Regions from separate parts of the Lysinibacillus sp. FSL K6-4013 genome, predicted to be linked through region 4. Evidence: riboswitches for the same ligand, from Rfam matches in the RefSeq annotation. Region 4 holds a riboswitch; each other region holds the start of a gene.
What was found. Region 4 has a riboswitch for S-adenosylmethionine ahead of metA (homoserine O-succinyltransferase). Riboswitches for the same ligand answer to the same signal wherever they lie in the genome.
Positions count from the first base shown of each region.

Region 1: linked by a shared signal. The riboswitch ahead of MHB39_RS02080 (O-acetylhomoserine aminocarboxypropyltransferase/cysteine synthase family protein) and the one ahead of metA (homoserine O-succinyltransferase) in region 4 are both predicted to bind S-adenosylmethionine.
Region 2: linked by a shared signal. The riboswitch ahead of MHB39_RS02470 (MetQ/NlpA family ABC transporter substrate-binding protein) and the one ahead of metA (homoserine O-succinyltransferase) in region 4 are both predicted to bind S-adenosylmethionine.
Region 3: linked by a shared signal. The riboswitch ahead of MHB39_RS21555 (cyclase family protein) and the one ahead of metA (homoserine O-succinyltransferase) in region 4 are both predicted to bind S-adenosylmethionine.

Region 1 is NZ_CP152031.1:415,414-423,310, forward strand. Features, by position in the region: gene MHB39_RS02065 (succinate CoA transferase) at 1-109, shown strand, start outside; gene MHB39_RS02070 (DASS family sodium-coupled anion symporter) at 182-1,663, opposite strand; gene MHB39_RS02075 (glycerol-3-phosphate acyltransferase) at 1,859-2,491, opposite strand; SAM riboswitch class I at 2,647-2,760, shown strand; gene MHB39_RS02080 (O-acetylhomoserine aminocarboxypropyltransferase/cysteine synthase family protein) at 2,878-4,179, shown strand; gene MHB39_RS02085 (hypothetical protein) at 4,513-4,899, shown strand; gene MHB39_RS02090 (homoserine dehydrogenase) at 5,362-6,348, shown strand; gene MHB39_RS02095 (hypothetical protein) at 6,406-6,636, opposite strand; gene MHB39_RS02100 (EamA family transporter) at 6,792-7,655, shown strand; gene MHB39_RS02105 (response regulator transcription factor) at 7,732-7,897, shown strand, end outside.
Region 2 is NZ_CP152031.1:508,270-516,166, forward strand. Features, by position in the region: gene MHB39_RS02460 (methionine ABC transporter permease) at 1-430, opposite strand, end outside; gene MHB39_RS02465 (ATP-binding cassette domain-containing protein) at 423-1,448, opposite strand; gene MHB39_RS02470 (MetQ/NlpA family ABC transporter substrate-binding protein) at 1,555-2,385, opposite strand; SAM riboswitch class I at 2,474-2,579, opposite strand; gene MHB39_RS02475 (PPC domain-containing DNA-binding protein) at 2,702-3,205, shown strand; gene MHB39_RS02480 (pyridoxal phosphate-dependent aminotransferase) at 3,248-4,417, opposite strand; gene MHB39_RS02485 (carbon-nitrogen family hydrolase) at 4,514-5,308, shown strand; gene MHB39_RS02490 (PucR family transcriptional regulator ligand-binding domain-containing protein) at 5,361-6,929, opposite strand; gene MHB39_RS02495 (amino acid permease) at 7,163-7,897, shown strand, end outside.
Region 3 is NZ_CP152031.1:4,341,038-4,348,934, reverse strand. Features, by position in the region: gene MHB39_RS21580 (erythromycin esterase family protein) at 1-1,057, opposite strand, end outside; gene MHB39_RS21575 (hypothetical protein) at 1,195-1,548, opposite strand; gene MHB39_RS21570 (DUF2225 domain-containing protein) at 1,571-2,254, opposite strand; gene MHB39_RS21565 (Cof-type HAD-IIB family hydrolase) at 2,568-3,341, shown strand; gene MHB39_RS21560 (DedA family protein) at 3,403-3,999, shown strand; gene MHB39_RS21555 (cyclase family protein) at 4,030-4,767, opposite strand; SAM riboswitch class I at 4,855-4,961, opposite strand; gene MHB39_RS21550 (hypothetical protein) at 5,043-5,447, opposite strand; gene MHB39_RS21545 (AraC family transcriptional regulator) at 5,564-7,135, opposite strand; gene MHB39_RS21540 (ABC transporter substrate-binding protein) at 7,210-7,897, opposite strand, start outside.
Region 4 is NZ_CP152031.1:2,498,141-2,506,037, reverse strand. Features, by position in the region: gene MHB39_RS12420 (short-chain dehydrogenase) at 1-161, shown strand, start outside; gene MHB39_RS12415 (YhdT family protein) at 416-679, shown strand; gene panF (sodium/pantothenate symporter) at 679-2,124, shown strand; gene MHB39_RS12405 (TSUP family transporter) at 2,165-2,935, opposite strand; gene MHB39_RS12400 (TrmB family transcriptional regulator) at 3,061-3,843, shown strand; gene MHB39_RS12395 (hypothetical protein) at 3,867-4,253, shown strand; gene MHB39_RS12390 (nucleotide excision repair endonuclease) at 4,304-4,675, opposite strand; SAM riboswitch class I at 4,879-4,990, shown strand; gene metA (homoserine O-succinyltransferase) at 5,114-6,049, shown strand; gene MHB39_RS12380 (endospore germination permease) at 6,089-7,237, opposite strand; gene MHB39_RS12375 (hypothetical protein) at 7,269-7,502, opposite strand; gene MHB39_RS12370 (Ger(x)C family spore germination protein) at 7,508-7,897, opposite strand, start outside.

The DNA.
Region 1 (7,897 bases), 2.1 Mb from region 4:
GGCAACGGGCGGACATCATACACCACATGACCTAGAAAAAGCACTATCATGGCACGTTAATTATGCGAAAAATGGTACGATGAAGGACCCTGCTTTCACGAAACAATAATACTACTTTAAAAGCCTTGAAGGACAGTTAGTCTGTTTCTTCAAGGCTTTTACGTTTTATTTAATCAAAGTCTTATAATAATCCAATCCATTTCCAATAAGTTGCAGAGAACAAAAGTACGAGAAGGAAACCAATAATGGTTAATGGAATGCCTGATTTCAAGAAATCCTTTGTTGTAAAGGAACCTGTACCATAGGCAAGCATGTTTTGTGGTGCACTAATCGGTAATAGGAAGCCAAAGCTTATGACGAATTGTTGCACAATAACAAAACCAACTTGATCCACATTAGCCGTTAATGTGGAGGCTAAAACGATAAACACAGGTATAAGTGCTGAGGCTAAGCTAGTTGCGCTTGCAAAGCCTAAATGAATCAAAATGTTAAATAAAGTTACGAGTGCGATTGTTGCTAGTAAAGGCATTGCATCTAGCCCAAGTGAACCAAAAACTTTATCTGATAACCATGCAGCACCTTTCGTATTCAGTAAAATGGTTCCTAGCATAATGCCTACAGCAAAGACGATAATTGTCCCCCATGGAATATGAGGCTCAACTTCCTTCCATGAATACACACCAATTTTAGGCATTAATAGAATAGCGATAGCAACTATTGTGACTGTGGTCGTATCGAAGGGATGTAATTTACCTTCAGTTGCCCAGAAAAATAGTAAAACTAAGGAAGTAACGATTAAGCGAATTTCAGGAGCCTTTAATGGGCCAAGCTCTGCAAGCTGTTTTTTGATGACCTCTTTACCACCTTCGATATTGCTAGTCTCAGGTTTAATTAACGCAATCATAATGAAAAATAAAACGATCGACATAATAATCGAGAAGGGAGCAGCGTAAAGTAGCCAAGCACCCCAGGAAATATCCACATTAAATTGCTCTTGGATAAAGTTTAAAGCCACCATATTTTGAGCTGCTGCAGTTTTAATGCCGATATTCCAAATGGAAACGGCTTGTACCGAAGTAATAACTAGCAAAGCAGCAAGCCGACTATCACGTGGTAAACCAAATGCTGCCACCATTCCAAGCAATATCGGTACTACAGCGCCAGCTCGTGCTGTAGCAGAAGGAACAAAAAATGCGAGGACGATAGAAACTAAAATGGCGCCAAATACGATAGCCTTTGTTTTCGTTCCTACCAGTGAAAGAATCCACAGAGCAAGTCGTTTATGTAGATTAGTAATTTGCATTGCAGCCGCTAGAAAAAGAGCTGCTGCTACTAAAGCAACGGCAGAATTACTAAATCCACTTAAGGATAATTTTAATGCGCCAGCTGTTCCTAGCTCTGTAGATGGGTCATCCATTGACGGAGCGAGTCCTAGTAAAACAGTTACTAGTGCAATGATCATGGCCGAGCTAACAGGATATGAAACAGCCTCTGTTACCCAAAGGATGACTGCAAAAGCTAAGATGGCTAAAGCTCGTTGCCCAGCTATAGGTAAATCGCCGTTATTAGGTAAAAAAGTAATAATGATTAGTAAAGCGAATGCTAAGCCAATCCATAGAGGCTTTAAGTTACGTTTTGTAGCTGCTTGTTTTGGTGAAGACATAATTTCTCATCCTTTCTACGATAAAAATGACGATTATTATCCATAACATCGGACTCCGTAATGTTTTATTAAGATAAGAATATGTCTATTTTATTGTAGAAAAAAACCTGTGTAAAATAGATGTTTTTTACAGCAATATTAGTAGATAAAGAGAAAATATATGGTCACACAAAATACAAAAATATCCATAAAATATTATTTCTTTTTCTTAAAAGCAGTAGTTACTTTAGGCTCTGTCCCATTAACTAAACGTTTAATATTTTCTATATGCAGGATGATAGCTATGCCAAAAAGAAGGACAGCTATAATGGTTGGGCCAATGCCTGGAATCCATAAATAAGTTGCTGTACAAAAAACGAGATAAAATTCTAGAACACCTACAATTAAATAATTTGTTGCAAAGGATAAAATAACAAATAAAATAAGTGCAAATAAACCAATCTTCCAATCAACAGCAAGTAAAATACCAATGATGGAGGCCGTTCCTTTCCCGCCGTTGAAGCCCATATAGAATGGGAAATTATGACCTAAAATAACCCCAGCAGCCATAATGTAAGTAAGCAGCCATATTTGTTCTTGTGTCAAATGAGTGGCATCCGCTAGATAAAAATGTGCACCGATAATAGCGACAACGCCTTTGCCGATATCAATGAGGGCTACTAAAACGCCATATTTCCAGCCAAGGGAAAGAGTAGCATTCGAGGCACCCGCATTTCCGTGGCCAGCTTTTTTTAAATCAACCCCAGATAAAAATTGAGCCACTTTAGAGCCGTGAATACAGCCTATTAAATAGCCAATCATAAGAAAAATGATCACGGCCTTTACCATAAAAATACTCCTCTCAAAATTTTTTCTAAAATAGTGTATGCGTTCATATTACGTATAAGAGCAGACAGAAGTTTCGGAAAAAATAAAATTTACATGTTGACAGAAAAAAACTCTATGTTTATACTGTGTAACAACGATGGAAATTGAATCTCATACTCTTATCAAGAGCGGCGGAGGGATAGGCCCTATGATGCCCGGCAACCAGTAAGTAATGAGCTTACTAAGGTGCTAATTCCTACAGATTCTAACTTGGATCTGGCAGATAAGGGGAGGAAAACTTGCAACCGCAACCCTCTTCTTAGCTGAAGAGGGTTTTTTGTTTTCTACAGAAAAATCCTCCTCATCTCCGGTACCATCGTAAAAAAATAACCATTTGGAGGTACACAATGACAAATTTTAAACCAGAAACATTGCTGTTACATGGTGGTCAAGAGCCAGACCCAGTGACGGGTTCTCGGACAGTTCCAGTCTATCGCTCAACTGCTTTTGTATTTAAAGACACTGCTCATGCGCAACGTCTTTTTGCCCTAGAGGAAGCAGGGAATATTTACACACGAATTACCAATCCGACTGTTGATGTGTTTGAAAAACGTGTGGCTTTATTGGAAGGTGGAACAGCAGCAGTAGCACTTTCATCTGGTGCAGCGGCTATCGCATTTTCCATTTTAAATCTAGCTGGAGCTGGTGATGAGATAGTAGCAGCTAGTTCTTTATATGGCGGTACGTATAATTTATTTGCTAACACATTACCAAACTATGGTATTAAAACAATTTTTGTAGATGAAACAAACCCAGAGAATTTCAATGCGGTGATTACTGATAAAACAAAAGCTGTCTTTGCAGAAGTTTATGGTAATCCAAGCTTAAAGGTTTTAGATATTGAAGCAGTAGCTAAGATTGCACATGATAATGGGCTACCACTAATTATTGACAGCACGTTTGCTTCTCCTTATGGTTCTACACCTATTGAATATGGTGCAGATGTTGTTGTTCATTCAGCAACTAAATGGATAGGAGGCCATGGTACAACCTTAGGGGGCGTTGTTGTAGACGCTGGTAAGTTTGATTGGGCTAGTGGGCGATTCCCAGGTTTTACTGAACCAGATGCTTCTTACCATGGGTTACGCTATGGAATTGATACAGCTTCTGCTGCTTTTGCTACAAAGCTACGCGTACAATTATTACGTGATTTTGGTCCAACATTAAGTGCAGATGCTGCCTTTAATTTATTGCAAGGGTTAGAAACGCTTCATTTGCGTATCCCTAAACACAATGAGAATGCATTGGCAGTGGCTGAATATTTACAAAACCACCCATCTGTGGAGTATGTAAATTATAATGGCCTAGAAGATTTCCCGACACATGAGTTGGCAAAAAAATATTTAAGAAATGGCTTCGGTTCAGTGCTTACATTTGGCATCAAAGGTGGACGTGAAGCTGGGCGAAAGCTTATTGATAGCGTGAAGCTATTTTCACATGTAGCAAATGTAGGTGATGCTAAGTCATTAATTATACATCCTGCTTCCACTACCCATCAGCAGCTATCAGCAGACGAATTAGTTCAAGCTGGTGTAACCGAGTCGCTCATTCGCTTATCCATCGGTTTAGAGGCAGTAGAGGATATTATTGCTGATTTAGATCAAGCCATTACACAGGCAACAACAAGTGAACAAACTGTAGAAGCTTAAGATTTAGAACAGAGGGAAGAATGGTGTAGCGTTTACGTATTTTCTCATTCGATTTGCCTCATTTGGTAATGCGTTAAACGTTGCTACATCAACTATTTACAGCATCCGTTAATTATCAGAACCTTATAAAAAATAATACCAAGTAATTATATATGTATTATTGACTTAATTAAATCCATGCTATATACTAGGAAATAAGTTAAGAGTACGGAAATTATTGTTAAAAAGGAAAATGTTTTCATAAGTGCTCCCTCACTTTTGAATATATAGAAGAGTAGTTGCCTAGCCAGTAACTGCTCTTCCCAAAAAACTGATGATAAAGGAGTGTTTAAAATGGGTAACATCTATAGTGCGCAAAACATTGTATCCTATCTAATATATGAGCTAAATGAAGGACACGTTTTTGTCAACAATAAATCCATTCAACACCTTCTTACATCAGTCGAAAAGAAATGGCAACAAGTTTTTGGTCATACAGCATTTCAAGAACAAGTTTTTACTGAAAAAGAAGACTATACTGTTAAGGAAGTATTTGAGACATATGAACAGTACGGTGTGAGCCATATCTCACTTCCTGCCACAGAGATTTACTTAAAGTATGGTACATTTCAATTAGTGGAACGTACGTATGCAATACCAGATTTTACAGAAGAAGAAATTAGTCTTGTTCAACACGCTTTAGAACAATATCGCTATCAATTGCTTTCAAGAGCAAGTTAAAATCCCCTCATATTTTTATGCTCATTCTCTGCTGCTACAGGGAATGAGTTTTTTCTTTAAAGGGATTGTTATGAATGTCTGAGCATACATATATAATAGAAGAAAGACATTCATATATTGAAATGTAAAGAGTCAATATTTGTTCAAATCTTATAGAATGATTAATAAAACGTATAATAAAGGGAATGAAACCGATTTCTTTTGCACATCTAGAGAAAACAAATGTCCTTCCTAGAAAGATTTTTCTTGTGCAATGTATGTATTTGCGTTACAATTTTCTTTAAGTTAAATTTTGAATTATTTGAATTTGTATGTGTTCCAACACATATAGAAATAGCGAAACTCATACAAAGAAGAGTTGTTGGCTAAAGACTGCGGTGGGTGTCAAATAGTCATGACACAACCCCATGGAAAATTAGCATTAATGAAACTGCGGAATGTAAGTTGGAGGGAATAACAAGAATGGCAACTATAAAGGCAGCGATTTTAGGATTTGGAACGGTAGGTCAGGGGATCTATCATATTTTAAATGAAAAACGAGAAGAGCTAAAAAATAAATTAGGTATTGAATTAGAGGTAGCGAAGATTTTAGTGACAGATGCTAGTCGTGAACGTGTGCCTGGCACAGCACATTTAATGACAACAAGTATGGATGAAGTCTTAGCAGAGCCAGGTATGCAGGTTGTGTTTGAAGCAATTGTGAACGAAGAACCTGCATACAGTTATTTAAAGCGAGCTGTTGAACATAAATGTCATGTTATTACTGCTAATAAAGTGATGTTTGCCAAACGAGGTTTGGAGTTACAGGATCTTGCAAAAGCTAATGGCGTTTTTGTAGGCTATGAGGCTACCACTGCTGGTGGCGTACCTGTTATTAAAACAATGAAAAATATTTTACTTGTTAATGATGTAAGTCGTATACAAGGCGTCTTAAATGGCACATGTAATTACATATTAACAAAAATGCGTGCACAGGGCTGGTCGTTCGAAACAGCTCTAAAAGAGGCACAAGGCTTAGGCTATGCTGAAGCAGATCCGTATAATGATATATCTGGGCAGGATGCATTTAAAAAATTAATGATATTAAGTGCCTTAGCTTTTGGTGAGCAACCAGATTGGTCAGATGTAGAAGTAATTGGAATCGATAGTATCTCTGCTGAACAAGTTCATGAAGCGTGTGAAAAGGGTCTGCGTTACCGCCATGTTGCTGAAGTGGAGAAACGAGCTGACGGTAAAATTATTGCAAAAGTCGGTCCACAACTAGTTGATAAAGAGCATCCACTTTATCCAGTCGATGATGTGTTTAATGCAGTGGCATTAGAGACTAACTATATTGGTACATTAACATTAGTCGGTCCTGGAGCAGGGATGTATCCAACTGCGAGTGTCATGGTAGAGGATTATGCGGAAATCATTGGGAAAAGAGCAGGATTTGTTGTGACAATCTAATAAAAGCTTAAAAAAAGCCCGCCATTCAACAATGTTCATTGTATGAATGGTGGGCTTTTAGTCTTCATCTTTGACATCAATATCCTCTGGAATAGGGGTAGAACGCCAAATCTCAATTTCTTCTTTAATACGTTCCAATTGATTAAAATAAGTGCTGAATTGTCCACTATTGATTAAAATTTGTTGGCCATCGTAAACAGAACGGATGCGTCCTTCGTAAATTAGACGCATTACTTGATCCACAGGCATGCCAAGATCAATAGCTGTCTCTTCAATTGTTTTGTACATACGATTCGCTCCTTTTACTGTTTTTATTATAACGTCCATTAATGAGAATGCATACTGTGGTAATTAAAAGAAAAGTAAAAATGATAATTGTTTGATTTTGGATAAATATGTATGATTAGTATTAATAAAGTTGTGAAGCGGGGATGAGTTGAAAAATGTTAAATTCATTGTTTGTATTACTAGCAGCTATTCTATGGGGAATGACAGGAACTGCCCAAACATTTTTGGAACAAGGTGTCTCTCCTATAGCAGTGGCCACAATTCGTTCTGCAATTGGTGGCGGTTTATTATTAGCTATTACAATTATAATGGAGAAAATTAACTTTTTAAGATGGTCATGGAAATGGACAATTTTAGCTGCGGCTAGTATTGCCCTTTTCCAAGGACTTTTCTTCTCATCCATTCGTCTAACAGGTGTAGCCATTGGAACTGTTGCTACTATTGGTAGTGCACCAGTATTTTCTGGTGTATTAGAATGGCTAGTATGGAAAACACGTCCTACAGCAGTATGGGGACTTGCTACATTGATGGCGATTATCGGATGTCTTTTATTATTCATGAATAATGGAGAAGAGTCAGTACACGTTGGTGGATTCACATTAGCTCTTTGTGCAGGTTTATCCTTTGCATTTTACACAAACATAAGTAAAAAATTAATGGCACAGGAAGATGCATTACCCGCAGTTGCTATGACATTTTCCATTTGCACCTTGTTTTTACTGCCATTTTCATTAGAAGGTGGTTTTTCCTGGCTAGGAAACGTGGACAACTTATGGACAATGCTGTTTATGGGGATTATGTGTACAAGCGTAGCGTATTTACTGTTTTTAAGTGGATTACAAAAAATTAGTTCATCCTCAGCTGTAACACTTTCATTAGCAGAACCATTAACTGCTGCAATTCTTGGTGTGTTTTTAATAGGAGAACACTTAAGTATAGTATCCTGGCTTGGTGTAGCGATGCTTTTAGGAGGCATTGTTGTTTTAACTTTAGGTGGGAGAAAAAAGCTAAAACCTTAAGAAATTCTTCATTTTTATAATAGCTGGTTTTTAAGATTTAGAAGATACACTTATATTTGAGAGCGAGGTGTATATCATGACGAAATTAACAGTTCTTGTTACAGATGACGATCAAGATATTCGTGATGGTATTGAAATTTATTTGAAAAATGAAGGCTATCATGTCATTAAAGCAGCAGATGGCTTAGACGCATTAAAAAAGCTAGAGAATAATGAAGTACATTTAATCATTTTAGATATCA
Region 2 (7,897 bases), 2.0 Mb from region 4:
ATACATGCCAAATTATATGGCGACGTTTAATACCCATAGCTGTGTAGGCTTCTACCACTCCTGAATCCACTTCTAAAAGGGCAGATTCCATCAGTCGTGCTATATAAGGAGCCGTGTAAACAACTAATGGAACGATTACACCTTTAACACCAATTGTTGTACCAACAATTAGCTTGGTAAAAGGTAAGATGAAGAATAATAAAATGATAAATGGAACAGAGCGAACAATATTGATGAATAGATTAAAAAACTGATAGAAAAATTTATTTTCAAAGGATTGTCCTGGTCGAGTTAAAACGATTAATAGCCCTAATGGAATACCAATTAGAATGGAGAACAACAATGAAATTCCGACCATTTGAAATGTTTCGATAATTGCTTTGCCAATAACATCTGACCAATCTGTAAAGAAGCTTTGGATACTACTCATTGAACGCACCTCCTAATTCTTCCACTGCTACGCCATTCTCTGAAAAATACGTTAGCGCCTTTTGGACAATATGCGTCTCCCCATGTAGATGCACCACAATATTGCCGACAATACCGTTTTTTAATTCAATAATATTAGCTGTTAAAATATTTGGTTGCACATCGTATATCTTAGTGACTTCTGCTAATAATGGCTTACCAGTACTTTCACCAAGAAATGTTAAACGGATTACACTTCCTGAAACATTTAATTGCTCAATAAGAGAAGGGGATAAATTACGTTGTGAAATTGTATTCAAAAACTTTCGCGTTGTAGGGTGCTTCGGTTTTGCAAAAAGTTCAATCGCTGTGCCAAATTCCACAACTTTCCCTGACTCTAGAACAGAAACCTCATCGCAAATTTTTTGAATTACATTCATTTCATGGGTGATGAGCAGAATCGTAATGCCTAATTCCCGATTAATTTTTAACAACAATTCAAGAATGGCTTCCGTTGTTTCAGGATCAAGTGCACTTGTTGCTTCGTCACTAAGTAAAATCTCTGGTTCCTGTGCTAAGGCACGTGCAATAGCCACACGCTGTTTTTGACCACCTGAAAGTTGATTTGGGTAACTATCTAGTTTATCTGTTAAGCCGACAATTTCGGCATACTTAGCTACTCGGTTTTTTACTTCCGCCTCTTTATAGCCTAGCAGCTTTAAGGGAACAGCAATATTATTGTAAACCGTTGCTGTTTTTAGTAGATTGAAGTGCTGAAAGATCATCCCGATTTTTTGGCGTGTTTGACGTAATTCATGAAGAGAAAGGGTCGTAATGTCTACATTGTCTATCACTACTTTTCCCGCTGTAGGACGTTCTAGTAGATTAACGCAACGAATGAGTGTACTTTTCCCAGCACCACTATAGCCGATTACTCCATGAATTTGTCCCTTTTTTACATGAAGATTGATGCCATCCACAGCTTTTATGATGCCTTTTTTCGATTTAAATTCTTTTGAGATATTTTGTAATTGAATCATACGATTATTTGCTCCTTTCTCAACCTTCTAAAAAGCAAGAATCTGCTCGTTTTCCTATAGAGGAATTTCGGCAGATTCTTCGGCTTATAGAAGCTTTCTGAATGTATTACCAACTAGGGATTACAGAACCTTTAAACTCTTCTTCGATGAATTGACGTACCTCATCAGACTGATAAGCCTCAACGAACTTTTTAATTGTTGGATCATTTTCATTTTCAGCACGCACAACAATATAGTTCACGTATGGAGAATCAGTAGATTCCAATAAAATAGAGTCATCTTTAGGATTAATGCCAGCTTCTAATGCAAAGTTTGTATTAATAGCTGCTACATCTACTTCACTAAGTTGTTTAGGAATTTGAGCTGCCTCTAATTCAATGAATTTTAAATTCTTTTTGTTTTCTTCTACATCACGGATCGAGGCTGTTAAGTCTGCGCCATCTTTTAACTTAATATAGCCAGCTTCCTGTAAAACAAAGAGGGCACGCGCTCCATTCGTTGGGTCATTTGGTAAGCCAAACGTTGCACCGTCAGGAATGTCATCAAAGGATTTATATTTTTCCGAGTAGATACCCATTGGATTTAAAATCGTTTTGCCCACTGGTACTAAATCTGTATCATGATCTTTATTAAATGTATCCAGGAAAGGCTCGTGTTGATAGCTGTTCGCATCAAGATCACCTTCAGCTAAGGATGTATTAGGTAAAACATAGTCAGAAAATGATTTTAGCTCTACTTCCAGCCCGTTTTCTTTTGCTACTTTAGCTGCTACTTCTGCAATTTGCTCGTGAGGACCAGAAGTGACACCTACGACGATTTTCTTTTCATTAATTGCCTCAGCTTGGCCTTTACTATCTTCTTTAGAGCCACAGCCTGCTAAAGCTGCTACTAATGTTAGACTTGCTAAACCTACTAAAAATTTATTTTTCTTTTTCATGAAAATACCTCCAAGATTGTTTTTATCGGTTTCTTGAAAATAAAAAAACTCTCTTACAAATTAAGAGAGGCTCATGAAAAGATGTCCTCTCTTATCTATCAAACGAAGATCGTTTGCAGGATTTAGCACCTTCCTTTAAAAAAGGAGGTTGCCGAGCTTCATAGGGCCAGTCCCTCAGCTACTCTTGATAAGAGATTTATAATATTTTTTTGTAATTCCGATAGAACTAATATAATTTATAGGGTATAGTAAGTCAATAAATAATTTTTAAATTTTTTATATAATTATAATATTTCGACACAAAAGAGGGATAACAATGTCTGTAAGAGTTAATTATGGTATAGGTTCATTTGGTAAGGTTATTAGTGCTCGTTTTCTAACGGGAACAGATATCATTGAAGGGATTGAAGCGCTTTGCGAAGAGAATAGTATAGAGTCAGCCACAATTGTAAGCTGTATTGGCAGCTTTCAAAAAAGTAGCTTTGTTTATTTAGTGCCAGATGCAACAGCTCCAATTCAAGTTCGTTTTAGTGATGTGATTGAAAAAGAGGGACCATTAGAATTTATTCAAGGTTCAGGTGTGGTGTGTAAGCGAGATGGTGGATATGAGACACATTTCCATGGCTCTATGAGCGATCAATGGGGTGTTGTATCAGGTGGGCATTTAATAAAAGGGGGCAACCCTGTTATTACTGCTGACATCGTGTTGGCAGAGGTACAAGGGATTCAACATATTCGAAAATGGGATGATGAAACAGGTCATGTTCAATTTTATCCATTAGAAAATGGTTTAGGGCAACCAAGGAAAATTGAAAAATAGTAATAATCCTGTAGCTAGGGATAGCTACAGGATACGGCATCCTTATCTATTAAATAATTGTAATTGCTCGATTCTATGGATTGCTTCACGTAAGCGCTCCTCACTAACCAGCAACCCTACGCGCACATAGCCCTCACCATATTGACCGAAGCCATTACCTGCTGCTACAGCGATATCAGCTTTTTCGAGCAAAAGATCAGCAAACTGTTCACTTGTATAGCCTAGTGGTACAGGGAGCCATGCGAAGAAGGAGCCTTTTGGAGCCGTAACATGCCAGCCAATTCTTCGAGCTTCTTCAATGAGTACATTGCGGCGACGCTCATAAGTAGCTCGTAATTCATCCGCACATTGTTGGGAAGCCGTCAGTGCTACTGCTGCGGCTTGTTGAATGGCAGGGAATTGACTACAAAACAGATGATCCTGAATTAGATTAATAGCAGCAATAATCTCGGCATTCCCTACAGCGAAGCCTATACGCCAGCCAGCCATATTATAGGTTTTCGATAATGTATACATTTCAACTCCTACTTCTTTTGCACCCTTTGCTTGAAGGAAGCTAACTGGTTTATTACCGTCAAATCCTATTGCCCCATAAGCAAAATCATGTGATACGATAATATTGTGCTCCTTCGCAAAGCGAACGGTCTCTTCAAAAAACGCAAGTGATGCTGTACCACCTGTAGGGTTGTTCGGGTAATTTAAGTAAAGAAGCTTTGCCTTTTCTTTCACTTCATCAGGTAATGCATGATAATCAGGTAAGAAATCATTTTCAGCAAAAAGTGGCATCACTTCAAAATTGACGTCCCCTAGTACGACACCTGATAAGTAATCTGGATAGCCAGGGTCTGGTAAGAGCATCGTGTCACCAGGGTTTAACACAGCTAAAGGTAGCTCAACTAGACCAATTTTTGTTCCACCAAGAATCGCTACCTCTGTATCAGGATTTAGTTCTACCTGATATTCACGTTGATAAAAGTCGGCAGCAGCTTGGCGTAATTCAGCGAGACCTCTAAATGGTGAATATTTGTGGTTTTGAGGATTTTCAGCTGCTTCCTGTAATGCTTGAATGATGTGAGTAGGCGTTGGCTGATCAGGATTTCCTTGCCCAAGGTTAATGACATCACGCCCTTCTTCTAGGGCCAAGTTTACTTTTTGAACGAGTGCTGCAAAAAATTGAGTGGGTAGTTGCTGTAGTTTTTTAGAGAATTCCATGCATGATCACCTTTTTCAGAATATAATAATTATTATTGAAGAATATGAAGCAAATAGTATTACTTTTTCTGTTAATTGTCTAGAGGAGGAATGGATATGAAAATCGGATGTATTCAATTAAATGTTGGCTTTGGCAAGGTTGAAGAAAATTTTGAACGTGCCGAGGATAAGATTCGTGAAGCTGCAAAAAATGGGGCAGAAATCATCGTGTTACCTGAAATGTGGAATACAGGCTATGCTTTAGAGAAACTACCTGAGCTAGCAGATATCAATGGTGAGCGGACAAAGGCCTTTTTGGCTAAACTTGCAAAGGAACTTGATGTACATATTGTAGGGGGCTCTGTTTCAACAAAGAAAGGCGACAAATTTTATAATACGATGTATACCTTTAATCGTAATGGAGAACTTGTTGGAGAATACAGCAAGGCACATCTTTTCCGTTTAATGGACGAGCATCTTTACTTGGAAGCAGGGGATGAAATGAATCGTTTTGCTTTAGATGATATTGAAGCTGCGGGTGTCATTTGCTACGATATTCGCTTCCCAGAATGGTTACGTGCACATGCATTACAAGGAGCAAAGGTATTATTTGTACCAGCGCAGTGGCCAACTCCAAGGATTGACCATTGGAAAACATTGCTGCAGGCTCGTGCAATTGAAAATCAATGCTTTGTCATTGCAGTAAATCGTATTTCGAAAAAGGTAGAAAATTTTAATGGGCAATCTATGATTATTCAGCCTTGGGGAGAAGTACTTTGGGTTGGTGCTGAGGATGAGGAAGTAGCGGTGATTGATGTAGACTTTTCTATCGTCGATGAGGTACGTGGAAGAATCCCTGTTTACGATGATCGTAGACCTGGACTGTATCAGGATGTAGTTGTGAAAGGGTAAAAAAGAGGCACGCTTAGAAGGGAGATTCCCTTTTGGGCGTGCCTACTTTTTTCTAGCTCTTATCCTCAATCAATGAATTGGCTAGTAGCATAAATTCAAGTGTAATGCGGTTATGCCCGTTCATGAAATTTTTCCCTAGTAAACTTTCAAGCTTTTTTAAGCGGTGATAGAGTGTTTGACGAACAATAAACAATTGATTCGCTGTTTGCTGTTTAGAGCCATTTGTTTGTAAATATACCTGCAATGTTTCGAGAAGCTTGCTATTATATTTTTCATCGTATTCAATAACGGGCTGTAAATAGTCATAAATCACTTCCTGTAAATCCACCTGCATTTGTAATTTATAAATTAAATGATATAAATGCAGATCATCATAAAAGAACGAGGACGTTTGTACTTTTCGACAAATATATAAGGTTTCTAGTGCAGTTTGATAGCTTTTAGGAATTTCATCTACATCACAAACGACCTTTCCAATGGCTATCTGATAACCTTGAGCTTGCTGCTTTTTATAGAATTCCGTTTTGGCCAAGGAGGAAAACATGTTGTTTAACATATCACGAACGGCTTTACTATCTTTTGTATGCAATAAAATAAAAATAACATAGCTTTTTCTTTCAAATAAAAATGGAATAAAGCCATGTTGCTCAAATAGATTACGATAATAAAGCTTACTATAGACAACATCCTCCTGAGCCTTTGTCAACGTATTAGGAGAGGCCAAAATAAAGACAGCTCCACTAGATTGTGTATAGTTAGCATAATGTGTAACGATAAATTTGTAGATTTCCTCCTTAGACAGTTTTTGATCAATCCAATCAGCTAAAATCGAAGCATCCTCAATATTCTTTTTTTCCTCAATATAAAACTCTCGCATTAAAAGCTGTGCCAACGCTGTTGCCGTGCGATCTAATATTAATAATTCAAATTCGGAGAAAAGCCCATCTTCTCGATAAATTGATAAATCGGCATAATGTTGATCAAATAGAAAAATAGGCTCATGTTTAAATTGCTGAGTCGATGTATTCAATGTTAGGAATTGTTGCCGCTTTTTATGCGCCATATTCGGGAAAAAGACAGGCTCTCTTCCCTTAATGGAAAACATAATTTGTATTTTTAATTCATTATACATATTTTGTAAAATATCGTCCGTGTTTTGTCCCAATACTGCATTTTTGTTCAATGTTTGTGAGTAAGCTTCTAGTGAAGAAATCAGTAGATACTGCTGATTGATAATTTGGCTATGTAAATCCTGTGTAATACGAACAAAAGGAACTGCTTCATGGAAAACAATAATAGGAAACTGGTGGCGGTTGGCAAGTGTTAAAATCGCTTCAGGTACTGCTTGAATAGAGGTTCCATATTCAATACAAAGGGCAGCACAATTTTTTTGAATGATGGCTTCAATAAAGGATACAAAGTCCTCAATACTATGTTGGAGACTAAGCCCTGTAGTTAATACTAACTCTTCACCAACTAAAAAATTATCAACATGTATGATTTCTAGTACATGTACCCATTTCACGTTCCTTGTTAATCCCTCATGACCTGCAACTACCTCCGCATTTTGAAAATATTTATTCTGTAAAACGTCTAGTACTTTTAGTTGAAATGGGCTCAATTTTGCCCCTCCTTTTGACATGCATCCATTTGGTTTGATTTCAATAATTTCTACTTAATGCTGAAAATTATCTCATAAAATCATTTTTAATTTATTTTAAGAATATTTAGTCTATTTTACATTATGTATAAAACAAAAGTATAGAATTTTACAGTTTGTCTATTACTTCAACGTTATGAAAGATGTAAGATTTTTGTAAGCGATCAAGCAATCTACTAAAAGAGGTGACAGATATGGGGCAACAAACGCATTTACAAAGAGGATTAAAGAAGCGGCATATGACGATGATTGCGATTGCCGGTGTAATCGGTGCCGGACTATTTATGGGGAGTGGCTCGGTCATTAACTTAGCTGGTCCAGGGGCAATTTTATCGTATATATTTGCAGGAATTATCGTTGTATTAGTTATGCGTATGCTAGGTGAGATGGCGGCAGTCAATCCAACGAGTGGATCGTTTGCTCACTATGCACATGAAGCCATTGGTCCGTGGGCAGGTTTTATGATTGGATGGTTGTATTGGTTTTTCTGGGTAATCGCCATTGCTTTAGAGGCAACAGCAGCAGCTGCCATTATTCAATATTGGTATGATGGGATTCCTTTATGGCTATTAAGTCTGTTCTTAACTGTAGCACTTACATTAACAAATGTTCTTTCTGTCAAAGCTTTTGGTGAGTTTGAGTATTGGTTCTCTCTTATTAAGGTTGCAAGTATAGTCGTTTTTCTAGGTCTGGGTGCCTTTATTATCTTTGGTATCGCTCCAAACTTTACTGCTGTTGGTATGACCAACTTAGTTGGGCAGGGTGGTTTTTTACCAAATGGTTTTGGCGCTGTTCTAATGGGTGTCGTTATCGTTATTTTTTCATTTATGGGGACAGAAATCGTTGCGATTGCTGCTGGTGAATCGGATGAACCGTTAGCTGCTGTCACAAAAGCTACCAATTCTATTACTTGGCGTATTTTAATTTTC
Region 3 (7,897 bases), 1.8 Mb from region 4:
TTACATCCGATTGTGCTTTACGAATATGATCGTTATGAGCCCATACAATAAACTTTTCTGTTGGGTACACCTCTTCAGCTAACCAAAGTAAGTTCTCCATCATCGCTTGATCTCGCCATTCCATAGTTTGCAAAAATGATTCTATATTATTTTGTTCAATATCGATATTGGACTGAATTGTTAACTCTATATATTCGTCTGCTAGTCGAATACGATCTGCTAGAGTGCGATCCATTAGTTTTACAATATGAGGCTCTTTTGGATAAGCTGCCTGTAGCTCTTTTTCTTTGATTTGTATTTCTGATTTTACCTGTTTATACACATCAATTATAGTAGCTTTTACTTTTTGATAGCCCTTCAAATCTTTTCCCGAGCTCCATTCAGCAAGTTGCTTCTCAGCTTCATTGAATTGCTGAGCCAACTTAGGGTTTTGCAGCCAATCTCCGTTCGTAAATGCTCCTTGCTGTTGAATATCGAAGCCAGTAAGTACAAGAGGTTGCTCTGTTGCTTGAGTCGATTTTGCATAGTCAAACAGAGGCAAAGTTTCTTTTGTCCACCAAACGCCGAAAATGGCATCCTTCATTGTTTGTAGAGCTGCTTGTTTATCAATTTGTCCTTGAGCATTCATCACATTACCCATACCACTTTCAAAGGCAAGGACATTATAGCCCATATCTTGATGTAAAAATTGTATTAAACGAGTTTTCGCTAGATTGAATTGCGCCACTCCATGAGAGCTTTCCCCTAAAAAGACAATACGTTTATCATGTAATAAAGGTTTTAGCATCTCTAAATCGTCAAATTTGTTAGCGGGAATTTTTTGTCCGGCAAACGTTTCAGGCTGGATGGATGACAGGCTGTATGCATGGTCATTCACCCATTTTTTCCAATCAAGTAATGTTTCATTAGAAGTCCTAGCTTGTTTGACGGCAGAATCGTTTTTAATAATCTGCTCATTTACAGGGACAGCAGCAGAGACATTTACTACTCCACTTACTGTCATTAAACTTGCCAATGCAAAACTTAATAAAACCTTATGCTTCCTAGCTTTCCTCATTAATTATCAGCCCTTCACTTTATATTGATACTAATTATAGAAAGGCAAGTTTAAAGTTTAGGAAGAATTTGTTTAAAATTAGTTTAAATTTAGTATGTAAAAAAGAAAAACACCTCCAATTGATGGAGGTTGGCATGCTATTTATAGTGATACGTACTTGCTCTTACATGGTTACGTTGAATTTGGTTAAACCATGCACGATCCTTTTCTTCTTGTTTTAATGTACCAACAATGGAGGAAGAGCAGCTAACACAAATTTTAGCTTGTGTAATTTGTCCACATCGTTCACATGGTGCCCCTAAATTAGGGAAAATGGTGTTCTTTAATTTTCCTGCTTTTACCCATTTATAAAGCAATTCGGATGATACGCCTGTTAGAGCGACAACTTCTTCGTTTGTTAGGTAGCGATTATTTTTTCTTAATAAAAAATGATGTAGCTCTGAATATATATCCTCTTCTCTCACATCAATTTTCTTTTGAAATAGCAACATAACCAATCATCTCCTCGTCCCATTAATTAATGATTTCATTAATTGTTATGGGTTGTTCGTCATATTTATAATTTTCCCAACGATTGCGTGCAAGCTTACGATATTTCGTCGAAACATTTCGATCTGCAATTAAACGTGAAAAACCTTTTTTAGCTTCAGGGATATCACCAAGTCGAAGGCTTAATTCAGCATGTAAAAACTGAATTCTCTCTCCACCTTCTTGATTGGAGGCAAAGGATTTACTATAAAAATCTCTAGCAGCAAAAAGGTAGCGCTTTTCAGACTCTTCGTCCTTTTTTAATCGATAGAGCCAAGCAATTTTTAGAGCGAAATTAGCCATTAAAAGAGATTCTTCCATTGACGCACGGGATACTAAATAGGCGAGCTTAAAACTGATAATGGCATCATCAATTGTACGTTCCTGACAGATATCCATAGGTTTCTGGAGCTCTTTAATGTATAGTTCATCAATGAGTAGCATGAAAGGTCCATATGTCCGTGTCATAGATTTATGGTAGGCATAGCCACAATGTGGACATACAGCAACTTCATACAGCAAAGGGTTTAGACCATCATAAACAGGCATGAAATCCGTTTGTTCTTCGATAATTTTATATCGATTAGGGCGAACTTTATATGTGGTAAACTGCTTTTTGCAAAATTTACAGTCTACACTACTTTCATAGTAGTAAATGTTAAATGCCATAAGAATCAACTCCTTTGCGCGCTATTTCTTTTGTTCTATTTATACGTAAGATTTTATCGTTCAATGTATTTAAGGTATTATCTATTATTTTAACAATTTTGTGTTCTTTGGTATACTCCTTTAGAATTATTAAATTAAAAATATTCAAGGAATTTTTAGTTAAATATTATTATAAATACGCTTGTAATAGTTTTTATCGGTGGTGCAAAAGGAAGTTATATAGTTTGCTTAAAGTTTGTCAAAATACTTTCACATGTTTCATGGGAGAAAAATTATAAATTGGTTCTAAATGATTATAAAGGAGGTGCTCAAAATGAAGTATAATATCGTGTTTTTTGATGTAGACGGCACATTGATTAATTACGAGGATGGCTGTGTGGAAGAAAGTACAAAACAAGCTATTCAGCTATTGCAAGAAAAAGGAATCCATCTTGTAGCGGCTACTGGAAGACCCTTATCTATGTGCTATGAGTTAAAAGCGCTAGGGATTGAAACCTTTATTACTGCAAATGGGGCCTATGTGAAACATAAGGATCTTGTCATACATAAAACTCCGATTGCCAAAGAAATTGTCCGAAATGTACAGGCATTTGCACAGGAACAGCAGCATAGCCTAACATTTTTTACAGAGAAGCTATATATGAATAGCATACAAAGTCCAGTAGCTTTAAGAGCGATGCAGGAAACTTTATCTTTACGGGATTTTCCACTTATAAATGAAAAAATTGTAGATGAAGAGGTTTTTCTCATGTGTCTATATGCGGATGAGCTGGCTGAAAAAAGATATACTAGCCAGTTTTCGAATATATTTTTGCAGCGATGGCATCCTTATATTGTGAATGTATTACAGCAGGATGTTTCGAAGTCAATAGCTATTAAAGCCGTACTGGATCATTTTAACATCGACCCTGAGAATGCGATTGCTTTTGGGGATGGGGATAATGATATTGACATGTTGGAGTATGTAGGATTAGGAATTGCCATGGGGAATGGTAGCACAGCTCTAAAAAGTGCTGCCAATTTTGTTACAAAGAAATCTACTGATAACGGTATCGATTTTGCTTTACGTCAGCTTCAAGTCATTTAGAGCGCTGAGGCTACACTATATATAGCAGGTAAATTTTAATAAATTTTAGGTGGGATGATTTATGGCACATCACGTGCAGTCTCTAATTGAACATTACGGATACTTTGGAATTATCGTGATTCTAATTGGAGGTATTGTAGGGGTGCCACTTCCTGATGAGGTGTTTCTAACTTATGTAGGCTATAGTGTTTACCGAGAAAGTCTTGAACATATTCCTGCTTTAGTCAGTGCAATGATTGGTGCGGTTGGAGGCATTACCTTAAGCTACTATATTGGTTATCGTTTTGGCTTACCGTTATTGCAGAAATATGGGCCTAAAATTCATATTACAGAGCAAAAAATTGACTTTACGAAAAAGATGTTTACAAAAATAGGACCTACCCTATTATTAATTGGCTATTTTATCCCCGGGGTACGTCATTTGACAGCGTATATTGCGGCTATTAATAATTATCCTTATAGAAAGTTTGCGCTTTTTGCCTATACAGGGGCATTTATCTGGACGTTCACATTTATATCATTAGGAAAGATGCTTGGAGAGAAATGGCGATTTGTTGGATACTATCTGACTCATTATAGTATCTATCTTATCCTTTTATTTATTGTAGGGATGCTCATTGCTTACTTTCTATTCAAAAAAAGAAATGGACAAACATAAAAGTCGGTATACGCTATACCGACTTTTATGTTATGGCAAAATAGCAAATGAGCGCACAGGGAAGCCAGATGCTTTTTCTGGCTTAGGTACGATATTGAAGATGATAGCGCCTTTCGCAGGTAGCTTGTCCAAATTCGTCATTAGCTCAATTTGATAGGTGTCTTGTTCAAGTACGAAATATTCACCATCTAGCTTGCCATTTTTACGAAAATCGGCGGCAGAGTCCGTATCGAATGTTTCATGACCAATTGCGCTTACCTTGCGTTCTTTTAGTAAAAACTGTAAAGCTTCTAAACCCCAGCCAGGGATATGGTTATGTCCATCTGCATCCTTATTACTGAAAGCTTCTTTATCTGGCCAGCGCTTACTCCAATCTGTACGTAATGCTACAAATGTTCCTGCTTCTATTTCTCCATGCTTGTCCTCAAAATCAAGAATATCTTCAACACTTAATGCAAAGTCATGGTTGCTTGCAGCCTCTTGTGATTTATCAATGACAACAAGGGGGAGAACAAGCTCTTTTAGTTCTAATTCTTCTAAGTAGCGAGTATCTCGCACAAAATGAATGGGTGGGTCGATATGTGTGCCATATTGACCGGGGAACGTAAATTGTTGGGCGAAGAAGCCATCCTTATGAGAGAATAACGTTTCAAATTTAGCGTCCTCAAACATAAAAAAATGTGGTGAATTAGGGCCGAATGTATGTGTTAAGTCAACCCACTGTTTCGATTTTAATAATTGCAATGCTTGTAAAAGTTCATTAGACATCTATTTCCCTGCTTTCTGTTAAAAATAGTGGTACATAAAAAGGAGTCCCCTTATAGAAGAGGACTCCTGCTGAAACAACGGTAGTTCTTCTCATCTTCAAGGCTGATCATTTTGCCAATTGGAATTAGCACCATACTGTTTAGCTGGTTGCTGAGACTTCATCGGGCCAATCCCTCCGTCTCTCTTGATAAGAAAAGTAATATAAGAATTTTCAGAAATAACAATACAAACACTTTAGCATAGTTTTTTATAGTTTACAAGTTCACTAGGAATTTTCACCAATTCAAATTCAAGGTGACTCCACAACAATCATTATCAATAAGACGTATTCTAAAACTGTCTGGTGTATAGTTCGTTTCAAATTTCATCGTAATGCCTGTTGATGTGATTAATTTTTCAACCTCTGTTTTATTTGAAAGTTGAGCAGCATTCATTAAATCATGTGCGAATTGTTGGGAGCTATCTATTTTATCCGTAAGTAATTGAGCTTGCTGCATCATCGCCTTTATCCGTGTTGCTGAAGCTTTTAATTTGTGTGTATCGACAGGTGGAAAAGGATTATTGGTCGGCATTGCTAGATGTTGAGAAAAGGGTCTAACGGCAAAATGATTTGCAATTGGCGATGTTGGATAATGATAGGGATGAACAAAATACGGATAAGGATTGTAATACAAGATCATTCCTCCTATCCTATAGCCTGATATCTTATCTTATGTAGCCAAACGACTTTCGGTGTTATTTACAATACAATGTTTGTCCTAAACATTTAAAAAGGAAGCTAAAGTGAGCTTCCTTTTTAGCCAAGTACATCCAAGACATCATCAATTTTTTTACTATGTGATAAAATGCCATAATTCATCCATGTTAAAAAGTCTACTTCATAGACACAGTTGGTTTTAACAGCTTCTAGGTTTTTCCAAGTAGGTGTTTTTAAAATAGCACGTTCTTCATTCTCATGAATGGAATGTTGTTTATCAAATGTAATAAATAAATGATCGGCATCTAATTGCATCAATCGATCAAATGTCAGTTGGGCTTTACGTTGATTGGGCGGAATACTCCATACTAGTGAATGGGGCATTAAACCTAAGTCATGATATAAAATGGGGCCCGTATAGCCACACTCAGGACCAGCGTATAGAGTGATGCCAATGGCTGAAATACGGAGAAATGCCACACTTTGCCCATAAACGGATTTACTAAGAATTCCTTTTGCTTGTTGTACTTTATCTTCATATTGTAGGATTACGTCTTGTATCAAGGAGGTTTTTCCTGTTAGATCTGCAATTTTAAATAACGTAGATTGCCAATTCTCTCCAGGGTGTGAGAGATGGCAGACGGGGGCTACCTCATTTAAATGCGGAAAGGATTCCCAACGCTCTACACCAGAATCTAGCATAATTAAAGTTGGCTTATAGTAAAGGAGTCGATCCATTTCTCTATTTTGTACATCGATATCTGGCACTTCCTGTAGACCTAAATAGTCTTGTTTTCCCCATTTTGAATGACTGAATTGAGCAATTGGCGTAATCCCAAGGGCAACAAAGAAATCTTCTAAGAATGGTGCAAATACACGTAGATGGCTGCTTTGACTTCTTCGATATTGTCCTGGCGAAATGCCGACATGTTCTTTAAAACGACGATTGAAATAATACTCATTATTAAATCCGACAGACTGGCTAATTTCATATACTCGATCATTTGTTGTTATTAATAATTGCTTAGCTTTTTCAATACGAATGTTATTTAAATAGTGAAGAGGAATTTGTCCCGTAATATCTTTAAAAATGCGCGTATAATTCCACCTTGGGACGTCAGCTAACTGTGCTAGCTGCTCAACCGTCCACTCTTTTTCAAAATGTTTATGTAATTGGTTAATGGACTGCTCAACAGATTGGCGATCATTTTTTTTCATCTGCTTGGGTATGGTTTGATGTAAGAGTAATAACATCAGCTCTTGAAAGTGCACATGCTGTTCAAAAATCGTGTGTTCATCCTCCGCTAACCGGTTTTGATAGATGACTTCTAGCAGTCTATGACATTGTGAAAAGGGGAGAAGATGTCGTTCGCTGATACTTGTAAAATGACTATATGAATTTTGACTATTGCTGAGATTGACAATGTTGAATTGTAACTGATAAAAACAAAGGTGTTCACTTTGAATGTGGATACTAACCGTGTTATTTGGCGGAATCAATATGCACTTTTCTTCACTAAAATGAATGGTGTCATGATCTATGGCTAGCTTTCCGCTACCATTCATTACGATAAAAAGTGTATAGAAATCACTACTAATCAATAACTTTTTTGACGGTTGAATTGAATAAGAGATATTTTGAAACGTATAAACATGTGTTAAGTTACCCATTGATAATTCACCCCTTTTTTTGAATTGGCAGAACAACACAAAGAAAGCCCTCATTAAGAGCTTTCTTTTGTAAATTATTTGACGAACCATTTCTCTAGATCATCATACTTTTGCAAGTTGGCTGTGATTGCGCCAGATTGCCAATATGTGCGCTCAGCAATATAGACATGCCCATTTTTTACAGCAGGGAGTGTTTTCCATAGTGTACTATCTAACCATTTAATGGCTTCTTGGTTCTCTTTAGACTCCCATGTACCGTTTGAAGGGAAAAGGATGATATGATCCGCATCTAATTCCGTGATAGCCTCTTCCGATAAAACCTCGTGGAACTCTGTCATATCACGGGCTAATGGATGTGGTGTTAAGCCTGTCTCTGTGTAAATATAGCCAGAGTAGCGATTTTTAATGCCAAATAACGCTAATGTATTATCAGCTACATTTAGTCGTACAACAGCAACTGTTTCGTCTCCAATTGATTCATCTAGTTTTGCTTTTAAATCGGAAACACGTTGCTCATATTGATCAACCATTTCTTTTGCTTTATCAGGAATATTTAAAACATCAGCTATTGTTTCTACAATTTTACGTGGATCTTGTAGAATATCTTCTTTCAAGCGGTAAGTAGGCGCTACCTTTGAGTACTCCTCATACTTTGCCTTATCCGCCGCGCCATCTACAATGATTAAATCAGGCTTGGCTTGTAATAATGTTTCCATGCTACCAGTAATGTCGAACTCAGGAACATCTAATCCTAAATAGTCT
Region 4 (7,897 bases):
CGCAATACAGGCAAATCCAGCTAGGTTTTATGATGGAAGAAGGTCATGCGAGATGGCTTACGCATGAGGAAATATCGCAAGGTGTCGTTGCTGCTATTCAACAGGATCAACCTATCCATATCGTCGGGACGCTGCAGCCTTGGGAAAAGCGACCATTATAAACTAACTAACCTTCGTCTAACTAGATGGACGAAGGTTTTTACTTATCTCCATTATCAGTTTGTTGTAGATGTCTACATAATTGTGAGGGATAGTTAGGTTTGTGTGAAAAACGTCAGGATCAAGCAACTTTCTTCTCCTTACCTTTTTACTTAGTATAACAAAATCATTTCCATATAACTTATCCTTATTTACTCACATCTCTTCCCATCAGAGCGACATATCAGTAAAATAGAGTAGGTTAGGGGGATTACATGTGAAAGATCAACGCTTTAAAATAGCGCATCGAGAGGCGCTTATCGGAATTGGACTCGTCCTTGTCAACTTTGCGATTTGGTTTGGCTTTGCCTATGGATTAGGTTCAGGAGATCCAAGAAATTATACGTATGTATTTGGTTTTCCTGCCTGGTTTTTCTATAGCTGTATCGCTGGGACAGGCTTTATGATCCTTCTTATCTGGATTGTGATGAAACTCTTTTTCAAAGAGGTACCATTCGATGATGAGGAGGTGGATCGCTAATGCATTGGCAAGTTGTATTTCCATTGCTATTATTTTTAATTATTATTTTTGGAATCGGTATTTGGGCCAATAAGCATGTCCGCTCCTCTAATTCATTCCTGCAGGAGTATTTCCTAGGTGGTCGTGAAATGGGTGGTTTTATCCTTGCAATGACGATGATTGCTACATATGGCAGTGCGAGTAGTTTTATCGGAGGACCGGGTGTAGCCTATACAAAAGGACTTGGGTGGGTATTACTGGCAATGGCTCAGCTACCAGCAGGTTATTTTGTACTCATGATTTTAGGGAAAAAATTCGCCATTATTGCTCGTCGTTACCAGGCCATTACGTTAATCGACTTTTTACGTGAACGCTACAAAAGCCATGTCATTGTTATTTTATCAGCCATTAGCATCATTGTTTTCTTATTTTCGGCTATGATGGCTCAATGGGTTGGGGGTGCACGCTTAATTGAGTCATTAACTGGCTTAAGCTACACAGCAGCACTGTTTATTTTTGCGATTTCCGTGTTAGTATATGTGATTATCGGAGGCTTCCGTGCGGTTGCACTTACAGATACGGTCCAAGGTTCAATTATGGTGATTGGTACAATTATTTTATTAATCGGCACCATTGTGGCAGGTGGAGGCATCGACAATATAATGGCCTCACTGGTCGCTGAAAATCCTGACTTTGTGTCACCATTTGGCGCACAAGGAGATTTAACGCCTCTGTATGTCTCAACATTTTGGATTCTCATTGGTGTAGGGGTTGTAGGACTTCCGCAAATTGCGGTTCGTGCGATGAGCTATAAGGATTCCAAAAGTATGCATCAAGCGATTCTTATTGGCACGATTGCCATAGGGACAATCATGTTTGGCATGCATTTAATTGGGGTGTTAGCCCGACCTGTCTTACCGGGCATTGAGATTGGTGATAAAGTCATGCCGCTCCTGACATTGAAGGTATTACCGCCATTTTTAGCAGGAATCGTTTTAGCTGCACCAATGGCTGCGACAATGTCTACGGTTAATGCTTTACTAATGCTTGTCAGCTCTACAGTTGTCAAAGACATCTATTTAAATTATATGAAGCCGAAAGCTAGTGATGCAGAGATAAAGCGTGCAAGCTTTATTGTAACAACAGTCATTGGCCTAGCCGTTGTCATCTTTGCACTCAATCCACCTGATTTATTAGTGTGGTTGAACTTATTTGCCTTCGGTGGACTAGAGGCTGTCTTTATTTGGACAGTCGTTTTAGGATTGTATTGGAAAAAAGCGAATAAATACGGAGCGATTGCGTCAATGATTTCAGGCATGTTGTTGTATATTATGATTGATCGGTTTTATCCTTCTGTCTTTGGTATGCATACAGTCACGATACCAATTGTCGCATCCTTCTTTATTTTTGTGATTGTCAGTTTGTCCACTAGTCATAAATTTAAAAACGAAAAGCTTATGATTTAACGCCAAAACGCCACAGATTTCAAATTCTGTGGCGTTTATTTTAATGCATCATAAAATCATAGGCATTTTTCGCAAGTAATGTCATTGTAACGACAATAAATAGCGTGCGGACAAAGCCACTTCCTTTCTTGATTGCCATCCGTGAGCCAAGCATAGCCCCACCAATTTGCGCAATGCCCATGACTAGACCATAAACATAATGAATTTGACCTAAGTAAGCAAACATACAAACACCAGCCACATTACTCGCCAAATTTAAAAACTTCGCATTACCAGCCGCCTTTAAAAAATCGAAGCCTACCAATAAGAAGCTAAAGATTAAAAACGACCCTGTCCCAGGACCAAGAAATCCATCATAAAAACCAATAGCAAATAATAGCAGCATAAATAAAAACAAATGTTTTTTAGATAGATTTTTTACGGTAGAGACGGCACCCCAATCCTTTTTAAAGATCGTATATACCCCAACAGCCGCCAGCATAACAAGCATTAATGGCTTTAGTAATGCTGGATTAATCAGATGCACAGTCCAAGCACCACATAATGATCCGATAAATGCTAGTGGAAAATATTTGAGGACAGAGCGAATGTCCAGCTGGCCAGAACGATAGAAAGAAATAGAGGAAGTGAGCGAGCCCATAGCTCCTGCTAGTTTGTTCGTGGCAACCGCAGCAGCTGGATTGAGCCCAACAAATAGTAAGGCTGGTAGTGAAATTAAACCGCCCCCTCCCACTACTGAGTCAACAAAAGCCGCCAGAAATCCAAAAGAAATTAATAGTATGAGAATATGTACATCGATTTCAAACAACATATGACACCTCTTTATAATTAGTTACTACTGAAATAGTAACTAATTTTATTTGCGCTGTAAACCCCATTTTTTCATTGGCAAATCTTCACATTGGTAGCCTATAATAAAGATAATGGAGGGATTACATGGAGGAATTAATCACCCAGCTGAAAGAAATGGGTTTTACAGAATATGAAGCGAAGGCCTATACGGCACTTGTTCAGCAAAGTCATGTCAGTGCCTATCAGGTAAGTAAAAATTCTGGCATACCACGTGCAAGAGTGTATGATATTTTAAATATCCTTGTAGAAAAGGGCATCGTGTTAAAAGAAGAGACCGCAGAACAAACGACCTATTCGGCAATGCCTGTGTCTGTGTTCTTACAGCAAATGCAACAGCGCTGGGAGTCGAATTTTACGTCTATAAGCGGGAAATTAGAGAAATTAGAGGAAAAAGTACAGGAAGCTGAGCCTAAAGTGGTCATGCTGAAGGGCAAGGAATCCATTATCAACTATTGTCAGTCACTTCTAAAGAAGGCGAAGAAAAAAGTGATGCTGTCGATGTGGGAAGATATGTATGATGCCTTACGTGAAGATTTGCAAGAGGTGGCGCTGCATGTTCCTGTTCATGGCATTACGTTGTATGTAGGAGAGCATCTCGCCTCAATTGACCAGCATAGAGCCACACATTATACAAAAAAAGCATCTACACCGCATTGGTTTATCTTATCGATAGATGGTCAGGAAATGATTTATGGTCATTCTCCATCTACGCAAGAGACGGCCTTTATCACCAATGATCCCGTTCATATTTATTTGTTAGAGGATTATATATGGCATGATGTGCTCATCAATCGATTAGTAAAACGTGATGATCAGGAGTTAGAAGACTGGATTGCTAAGGAGCGTAAAGCTTTTTTCTTAGAATAGTCGTATAAGGGAAGGGGAGTAACTTGAAAAAATTCGTGTTGCTAGGTTTAATGAGCTTACTAATGCTAGGAGCCTGTAATGCTACACCACCAACCAATCCACCAACGATTCATGAGCTAACGGTTGTCCCAGATAATGTCCAAAAAAATATTGTTTCTAATGACAGAATACAACTATTACATGAAAATGATGCTCCATATTACCTTGTTTATTATTCAAAAGGGAATGTATTGGTAAGTATTACAGCTGAGGGAAATAGGCTTATCATCCAGTTAGAAGAAGGCAGCGAGCAAAGGAAAGAGGCTCAGCCCTATGTTTTTCAAATCACCGTCAAGAATCCTGAGCTTGATACCATTGATTTGCGAATAAACGGTCAGAGTACGCCCATTGATCGTATGACCATTATGTGATAAAAGAAACCGAAATCTTTAGATGAGATTTCGGTTTCTTTATGAGATGTCTAATAAAAGACTTTGTCTACGTTATATTTAGAGCGGAAAGTATTAATCGCGTATGTTTCGTAAATTTCACGTTCCATTGGATCTTCTACTTCATAGACTTCAATTTTGAACACTTCATCACGATGGTTTTTCATCGGAGAAACATTATCCTCGAAATGTTTTTTAATACGTTGACGAATTTTACGTGCTTTCCCAACAAACAATAGCTCATTCTTATCATTATAGAATAAGAAAATGCCGCCTTTATCACGTGTGATTTTATGGAAGTCAATAAAACCGAAGTAAGGTGTGATTGGCACATCACCTGGTTTTAAATCTTGTTCACGTTGACGGATTACTAGATCTGGTTTTGGAAATTCAATTTTAATCAAACTATTCACGTTCCTCTCTCTTACTAAAAGTATATGGTAACATAATTACGGCATGTTTACCATAAATTTTAAATGTAGAAACCCCACAGATAGCAAGCTTAGTGTACATCAAATGACCAAGAAACATGCGCGTGAATCACAAAATATTCTATGAATTATTGATATTCTAACTAGTTCGTGTTACAATTCAAGATAATTAAATAATCTTATCAAGAGAAGCTGAGGGATTTGGCCCGATGACGCTTCAGCAACCTCTAACAATCGTTAGAAAGGTGCTAATTCCAGCAAAGGATTTTTTCCTTTGAGAGATAAGAGTGGACGTGAAAAAAATCCTTCTCATTCTATCTCGTATGGAATGAGGAGGATTTTTTAATTTCATTGCATTCTACGCAAGCAAGATTTGCTAAAAGAGAGTGATTATAGAGAGGGGAAAGCAAGATGCCAATTAATATTCCGAAAAATTTACCAGCTGGAGAACATTTACGTGAGGAAAAAATCTTCGTCATGGAAGAAGATCGTGCGAAAACACAGCAAATCCGTCCATTAAATATATTAATTTTAAATTTAATGCCTGAAAAAGAAAAAACAGAGCTCCAATTACTACGTTTATTAGGAAATACACCATTACAGGTGAATATTACCTTTTTAAATACGGCCACACATGAGTCGAAAAATGTGAGTAAATCCCATTTGCAGCTATTTTACACAACGTTTAACCAGATTCGTCATCGACGCTATGATGGTATGATAATTACTGGTGCGCCAGTAGAGAAAATGGCTTTTGAAGAGGTTAACTATTGGCAGGAAATTTCAGAAATTATGGATTGGTCTAAAAAGAATGTGACATCCGTGCTACATATATGTTGGGGGGCACAGGCTGCATTGTATCACCATTATGGCATTGGGAAGGTCGAGCTTTCTGCTAAATGCTCAGGCGTCTATTCCCATGTGATTACAGATTTAACAGTGGATTTGGTACGAGGCTTTAGTGATTTATTTACTGCGCCGCACTCTCGCTATACATCTGTTTCGATTGACGAGGTTCGCAATCATCCCGATCTACGACTATTATCTTACTCAGAGGATGCAGGGGTATTTATTGTACAATCAAAAGATAATAAAAATATTATGATTACGGGGCATCTAGAGTATGATGCGACAACATTAGCCGATGAATACAGTCGCGATGTGGCGAAGGGCATAGATATCGCCGTTCCTGTAAACTACTTCCCGAATGACGATCCAACACAAGTGCCGATGAATACATGGCGTGCCCATACCCATTTATTATTCTCTAACTGGTTGAACTACTATGTTTACCAAGAAACACCATATGAATGGGATTTTGTAGATGAAATCGAATATCATATTTAATTAATAAAAAGTCTAATTTCTTTTCTAACGTAGAAGAAATTAGACTTTTTGATTGTCATTTTTTGTTTCCTGCTGAGGTGTTTCGTTATTTTGAGCCTTGGACTTGCGGTTTCGAATGACTGCTACAATCAGCAAAAGTATGGGTAATAAAATGGTGAAAATAAAGGAAAAGATTGGCCAAATTTCATTATTATAATTGTTTGAATGGACAATGTTTGGATGAACAATTTGGGAGAGTCCCATGACAATTAGACCCATAGGTAAGATGAGAGGCCGATGATCCTTGATTTTTAAAATCTGGGCAAGACCGACAACCGTCGTATAGAAATACATAAAAGTACGAATATAAATGGACGAGATCCACATAAAGGCCATGATGATTTCGATGCGCTGTAAAAAATCTCCTATAGATATTCTTTGTGCTAAGGCATAGCTTGGAAAGGTTCTAGAAGCCGTATTTTCAGGGCCCAGTACAAGAATCGATAGTACAATTAATGTAACTAAGACAAATCCTCCCATGATGGTTCCAATATAAAAGCCTTTCTGCGCGGATTGCTGTACATTAACCCCAGCAGGATAGAGCATTAATAACACAATTAATGGAAAGGAAAAGATACTCATAAAACGAATAATACTATAAAACATCGATGATTTTGTTGCCTCGAGTACTGGTTGAATATTTTCAAACGTAATCTGAGGTGTAATACAAACAACAAAAAAAATAAAAATAAAGACAAATAACGGGAAGAGGATTTCAGCAGACCGCGCAAAAGTCTCAATGCCTAAATAGGCAGCATACATAATAATAATACTAAATAGCAAGGCAATGGCCATTGTCGGTGTCTCTGGCATGACTTCTGTTTTCATGAAAATACCGATAAAATAGAGTAATTCTCCTGCGGATAAAAAGGTAAGTATGAGGAAACAAATGGCTGTGATTTTTCCAAAAAAGCGTCCAAGAATTTTTTCGTTTGCCTCTATAAAATTGAGTGATGGTGTTTGATTGGCAAGTGTTAAAAATAATTTTAAGACCAGTAAACTGAGGATGATTCCAATGCTGGCTGCAATCCACGCATCTTGCTTAGCGGCACTCGTAATACTAGCGGGAATAATTAAAATCGCTGTACCGATAGAATAGAGGAAGGTAACGATTGTAAACTGTCTTGAACTAATTATCTCTTTTTCCATTAAGCTACCCTCCGTTTCTCAGTCCATCTTTCTATTTTGTGAATGACACAATGTAATCCCTAATTGGTGTGAAGATAAAGGTAATCAAATCTAATGGGCTAGGAATATGGATTTTCAGGGCAATCCCCATATTTAAAGCCGTTCCAATAAGTAGCAAAAAGGAGAATACAATAATGGCTTTTCTATCCTGTTGCTTTTTTAGCTTTGGAATAAAAATAAGCGCAATGATTATCGCGATGATCAAGATAGCTATAGCTAGCACCATTGCATTTACTCCTCCTTTGGCTTGTTTAATAATGAATTTTGCATCGTACCTGAACCTTGGGTTGTTACCTTTACATGAACAGTCACTGCTAAATCTGGAAAAATGGAAGTCCAGTCATCCTTGATTTTTTTCCACTGCTTTGGATCTGCCCGATGTAGGGCATCCCCAAATCCAAAAACATCGACTTCATATTGCTGTTGTATTACCTCTAATGTTTTTTCAAGGCGTTCTTCGATACCCTCAGCTGTTTTTTTATTAACATAATCAATCGATTTATTTTTGGTAAGATCGATATCACATTCGACCTCTCCAACATTCTGCTCAACATAAATATGAACATTGATTTTCGGTTTCCCGTTTTTAAATGACCCTTTCACCTTTGTAGTGGATTGTGT